2 regions of the Streptococcus sp. 20925_1_44 genome follow, and region 1 is predicted to be linked to the other one. Evidence: predicted binding sites of a transcription regulator. Region 1 holds the regulator's gene; the other holds the start of a gene.
What was found. The regulator NrdR, encoded in region 1, represses ribonucleotide reductase genes. The targets are predictions, from matches to a motif close to ACACNATATATNGTGT.
Positions count from the first base shown of each region.

Region 2: the regulator NrdR is predicted to act here: its motif matches at 1,662-1,677, upstream of nrdH (glutaredoxin-like protein NrdH).

Region 1 is NZ_JAPVZQ010000003.1:231,971-235,134, forward strand. Features, by position in the region: gene O3643_RS05495 (hypothetical protein) at 1-249, opposite strand, end outside; gene O3643_RS05500 (ABC transporter ATP-binding protein) at 265-960, opposite strand; gene O3643_RS05505 (GntR family transcriptional regulator) at 964-1,329, opposite strand; gene nrdR (transcriptional regulator NrdR) at 1,472-1,945, shown strand; gene O3643_RS05515 (DNA helicase) at 1,946-3,115, shown strand; gene dnaI (primosomal protein DnaI) at 3,116-3,164, shown strand, end outside.
Region 2 is NZ_JAPVZQ010000001.1:419,442-422,605, forward strand. Features, by position in the region: gene ptsP (phosphoenolpyruvate--protein phosphotransferase) at 1-1,162, opposite strand, end outside; gene O3643_RS01960 (phosphocarrier protein HPr) at 1,167-1,430, opposite strand; gene nrdH (glutaredoxin-like protein NrdH) at 1,791-2,009, shown strand; gene nrdE (class 1b ribonucleoside-diphosphate reductase subunit alpha) at 2,079-3,164, shown strand, end outside.

The DNA.
Region 1 (3,164 bases):
TCGGTCATAGACACTTCCTTTGAATCGTTTAATAATCAAGAAGATAGTTGAAATCACAAGTGTAACCATCAAACTACCAAAGACAGTAGATAGAAAAACAAGTAGAACAGATAGATTTTTTTCAGGTAGTTTGATTAAGGATTGTGTCTGTACCCCGATAAGGGCAGAAAGGATGATCACAGCACCATAGAGGGCTAAATACCACTTGTTAACATTTTTAAATTCATAACGAACTAAATTCCAAAACATAATAATCTCCTTTAACTAGGCTTTGAATTCGTGACGGAAGAGCTGGTCAATTGATTCACCTGACTCGTAACGAATATCATCCACATTTCCTTGACGGACGACTTTTCCGTCCTTGAGGAAGATAATCTCATCCAAGATTGGTTCGATGTCCGAAATCAAGTGAGTTGAAATCAAGACAGTCGAAGTTGGAGAGTAGTTGTTGATGATGGTGTTCAAGATGTAGTCACGAGCTGCGGGATCGACACCACCGATTGGTTCGTCAAGGACGTATAGACGAGCATCACGACTCATGACAAGAATCAACTGAACTTTTTCTTTGTTCCCTTTTGAGAGTTTCTTGAAACGGCTATTCTCATCGATACCAAGGTCACGAAGAAGACCTTGAGCACGATCCAGATTGAAATCTTTATAGAAGGTCTTGAAAAAAGTAAGAGCTTCTTTGACCTTCATTTGCTCGTTGAGATAGGTCGTATCAGGTAGATAAGAAACGATAGCCTTAGTTGCTGGGCTTGGTTCCATGCCATTGATGAGGATACGCCCTTGCTCTGGTTGGAGTAAACCGTTGATTAGTTTAATCAGGGTTGTTTTTCCGGAACCGTTTGGGCCGAGGAGACCCACAATCTTCCCTGCCGGGATTTCAAGGGAAACATTTTGAAGAGCAGGGCTTGCTCCATAGAATTTTGAAACATTTTCAAACGTTAACAAGGTCATAGTCTAAACTCCTTCAATATAATCTCTTAAAACAGTAGGTAGTTCTTCTTTTTTATAGCCAAATTCTACCATGCCTGTTACAAACTGTTGCAACTGTTCTTCAGAAAGTTGCTTCCGGGATTGGAGGATTAGGTCCAAATCCTCGGTGACAAAACGCCCTGCAGTCCGCTTGGTGTAAACGAAGCCTTCTCTTTCTAGGTCTGATAGGGCACGTTGGATGGTATTAGGATTGACGCCAGCCTCGCTAGCCAGTTCTCTGACAGTTGGCAGTTGTTGGTTGGGTTCTAGTTTATGAGAAACGATTTGCAGTTTGATCTTATCCATTATCTGCAAATAAATGGGTTTGTTGTTATCAAATGTCCAGGGCATCACGGTCTCCTTTCAACAATTTCTTTTTGTATCACTTAAATAATACAACTAAACAAAAAACTTGTCAAGCCAAAAGGAGAATTATTTTGGGAATTGCTTAAAAAATGGTATAATGAAAAGAAAACGACAAGGAGGGGAAGGCATGCGTTGTCCAAAATGTGGCGCTACTAAATCAAGTGTTATCGATAGCCGTCAGGCTGAAGAAGGAAATACGATTAGAAGAAGACGTGAGTGTGAAGAATGTCAGCATCGTTTTACGACCTATGAACGTGTAGAAGAAAGAACGCTGGTTGTGGTCAAGAAGGATGGCACACGGGAGCAGTTCTCCAGAGATAAAATCTTTAACGGGATTATTCGTTCGGCTCAAAAACGTCCGGTGTCTAGTGATGAGATTGGCATGGTGGTCAATCGTATCGAACAAAAACTCCTCAGTCGCAATGATAATGAAATTCAAAGTGAAGATATTGGTTCTCTGGTCATGGAAGAATTGGCTGAACTGGATGAAATCACTTACGTTCGTTTCGCCAGTGTCTATCGTAGCTTTAAAGATGTGAGTGAGCTCGAAAATCTTCTCAAACAAATTACGCAATCTTCAAAGAAGAAAAAGGAAAAATAAATGAAGCCTAATGATCGTTTTTCTTTTCTAAAGAATAATCGGGTGTCGCAAGATCCCACAACTTTGGTGCAGTGCTACCTTCCGATTATCGGTCAGGATGCGCTGAGTCTTTACCTTTATACCTTAGCTTTTTGGGATGATGGACAAAAAGAACACCTGTTTGCAGCTATCCTCAATCATCTCAATTTTGGGATGGATAGGCTGTTAAAGGCTTTTAAAATCTTATCAGCCTTCAATTTGGTGACCCTCTATCAAAAGGGTGACGGCTATGAACTTGCTATTCATCCAACGCTTTCTAGCTCAGATTTCTTGCGTCATACGGTTTATCGTACCTTATTGGAGAAAAAAATCGGTGAGCCAGCAGTTTCTGATTTGCGCCAAGAGCAGGCAAGTGGAGAGCCTTTGACTGTTCCTTTGAGTCAGGCCTTTCCAGAGATAGAAGACTTGGCTAGTCATGATGAGACACCAGTAACAGCTGATTTTAAAAATGATTTTGATTTGGAGCATTTTCGTCAGCTCATGGCGAGAGATAATCTCCGTTTCCAAGATGAACAGTCAGATGTCTTGGAGTTATTTAAAATTGCTGATGAGAAAAAATGGACCTGGTTTGAAACCTATCAACTAGCTAAAGGAACAGCTGTTTCACAAGTTATTTCTGTCAAGCGCATGCGTGAAAAATTAGCGCAAGAGTCTGTTGCATCGGACTTTAGTCCCCAAGAAGCGACCATTATCCGAGAAGCTAAAAGTAAAACTGCCCTGCAATTTTTAGCGGGGATCAAACAAACCCGAAATGCTGGAATTATCCAAGCCGAACGCGATTTGTTAAAACAGATGGCGGATTTGGGACTGCTTGATGAAGTTATTAATGTTGTTATACTTTTGACCTTCAATAAGGTTGACTCGGCCAATCTCAATGAAAAATATGCCATGAAAGTGGCTAATGATTACTCTTATAACAAGATTCGTTCTGCTGAAGAAGCTGTGCTTCGAATCAGAGAGAAGAATAAAAAGGGGCAAGAACAAAAATCGGCCAATACAAGCCCAGCAAAAACTAATGTTCCTAAATGGAGTAATCCAGAATATAAAAATGAAACCAGCGAAGAAACTCGTTTGGAGTTAGAACGTAAGAAAAAAGAAATGTTAGATCGATTAGGAAAAGGAGGAGACTAGATGGAAAGTGTAGGAGATGTGCTTAAAGGTCATCCCAGCCGTTTTCAAT
Region 2 (3,164 bases), on a different contig from region 1:
CGTGAACAGATGCACGAAGCAATGCACGCAATTGCGTACGGAACATTTGGTTACCAGTTTCTGAGATAGAGATACGCAAAGCACGGTAGCCCAAGAATGGGTTCATTTCTTTAGGAAGATCGAAGTAAGGAAGTTCTTTATCCCCACCGATATCCATTGTACGAACGACAACAGGTTTACCGTTCATACCTTCAAGAACTGCTTTGTAAGCTTCGTATTGGTCGTCTTCCGTTGGGAAATCTTGAGAATCCATGTACAAGAATTCTGTACGGTAGAGACCAACAGCTTCAGCACCATTTTCGTTCACACCTTCAACATCTTTAGGTGTACCGATATTAGCTGCCAACTCAAAGTGTTTACCATCTGCAGTAACAGTTTTAGCATCTTTCAAAAGAGCCCATTCAGCTTTTTGTTTAGCGTAAGCTTCACCAGCTGCTTTGAATTCTGCAATTTGTTCTTCAGTTGGGTTGATAACGACTTCACCTGAAATACCTGAAACAGCCAAAACGTCACCATCTTTTACAAGTTCAGTGATGTTGTTTGTACCCAATACAGCAGCAATTTCAAGTGTACGAGCCATGATAGCTGAGTGACTTGTACGTCCACCAATGTTTGTTACAAAAGCTTTTACAAAGTTTTTGTCCAATTGAGCAGTATCAGACGGAGTCAAGTCATGTGCGATCACAATCACTTCTTCATTGATTGAAGCTGGGTTTGGCAGTTTCTTGCCAAGAAGATTTGCCAAAACACGTTTGGTAACGTCGCGAATATCCGCTGCACGTTCCTGCATGTATGGGTTGTCTTCCATGCCTTCAAAGATTGTGATAAACATGTCTGTAACTTCTTTTAGACCTGCTTCTGCATTTACTTTCTTAGCACGAATTGTTTCTTTAATCTGACCGATCAATTCAGGGTCAGCAAGAACCATCAAGTGAGCGTCAAATACTTGCGCCGCTTCTTCACCAAGCGTACCTACAGCCTTCTCGCGGATAAGAGAAAGCTCGTTTTGAGAAGCTTCAAGAGCAACATCCAAACGAGCCTCTTCTGCATTTGTATCTTCGACTGTAATAGTCTCGAATGATAAATCCGGTTGAACGAGTAGATATGCTTTAGCAACTGCAACACCATCAGATGCTGCGATTCCTTTAAGCATTTCTGTCATATCCTTATGCCAATCCTTCTTTTTCCATTGTTTCTGAGATAGCAGCGATAGCGTCATCAGCGTCTGCACCTTCAGCAGCGATTGTAACGTCAGCACCTTGACCAACACCAAGGCTCATAACACCCATGATAGATTTAAGGTTAACTGATTTACCTTTGTACTCAAGAGTAATATCTGAAGCAAATTTGCTAGCAGTTTGTACCAACAATGTTGCTGGACGTGCGTGAATACCTGTTTCTGCCACTACGTGGAAATCTTTAGAAGCCATAATTTGACTCTCCTTTAAATGTTTTCTTTTTGAGTTATATCTGATAACCCTTACAATTTGATATTATATCACCTTCTAGGATTTTTTTCAAGTATTTTATGGGATTTCTTCTTTTTCCTTTCAGATAACTTGCTGAAAATCTTCTATTTTATGTATCAAAATACATCATGTAGTTTTTTATAATTTTAACATTTAGAAAACGCTGTTATTTATGGGTTTTATTTTTTACAATCACTATATATTGTGTTTAGACAACTATCATCTAAAAAAAATCTACAATATTTAGTTTTTCTTCGTTGACAAAGATTTTTTTTCTGATATACTTAAGAAGTAATTAAATTTTGAAAGAGGAGTTACAGAATGGTAACCGTTTATTCTAAAAACAATTGTGTTCAATGTAAAATGACCAAACGATTCTTAGATAGTAACAAAATTGCATATCGCGAAATCAATCTTGATGAACAACCTGAATTTATTGAACAAGTTAAAGAGCTAGGCTTCAACGCTGCTCCTATCATTCAAACACCAACTGAAGTTTTCTCTGGTTTCCAACCAGCAAAACTTAAAGAACTTGCTTAAGTATCAGGATTAAAAGCTTCTATGTCAATCTTAGAAGCCTTTCTTTTGTAATGAATTAAAGGAAATTTTATGGGATTAAAACAACTTGAGGATGTAACATACTTCCGTCTAAATAATGAAATCAACCGTCCTGTTAATGGACAAATCATGCTCCACAAAGATAAAGAAGCCTTGGACGCTTTCTTTAAAGAAAATGTTGTGCCAAATTCTATGGTTTTTGATTCTATCACTGATAAAATCGATTACCTTATTAAACAAGACTATATCGAAACAGCGTTTATCAAGAAATATCGTCCAGAATTCTTAGAAGAGCTTTACCAATTTATTAAGGATCAAAACTTCCAATTCAAGTCTTTCATGGCAGCATACAAGTTTTACAATCAATATGCCTTGAAAACTAATGACGGAGAGTACTATCTTGAGAGCATGGAAGACCGTGTCTTCTTTAACGCTCTTTACTTTGCTGATTGTGACGAAGCTATCGCAATTGATATTGCCAATGAAATCATCCACCAGCGTTACCAGCCTGCTACACCTTCTTTCTTGAATGCGGGCCGTGCACGTCGTGGTGAATTGGTATCCTGTTTCTTGATTCAGGTAACAGATGATATGAACTCTATTGGACGTTCTATCAACTCAGCTCTTCAACTTTCACGTATCGGTGGTGGTGTCGGAATTTCCCTCAGCAACCTTCGTGAAGCTGGAGCACCTATCAAAGGGTATGAAGGTGCTGCTTCTGGTGTCGTACCAGTTATGAAGCTTTTCGAAGACAGCTTCTCTTACTCTAACCAATTGGGTCAACGTCAAGGGGCTGGGGTTGTTTACCTTAACGTCTTCCACCCAGACATTATTGCTTTCCTTTCTACTAAGAAAGAAAATGCTGATGAAAAAGTTCGTGTCAAGACTCTTTCACTTGGTGTTGTGGTACCAGATAAATTCTACGAATTAGCACGTAAGAACGAGGAAATGTACCTCTTCAGTCCTTATTCTGTTGAAAAAGAGTATGGTGTACCTTTTAACTACATCGATATCACAGAAAAATACGATGAATTGGTGGCAAATCCAAACATCCGTAAGACAAAAATTAAGGCCCGTGATTTGGAAACAGAAATTTCTAAATTGCAACAAGAATCTGGCTATCCTTACGTAGTAAAT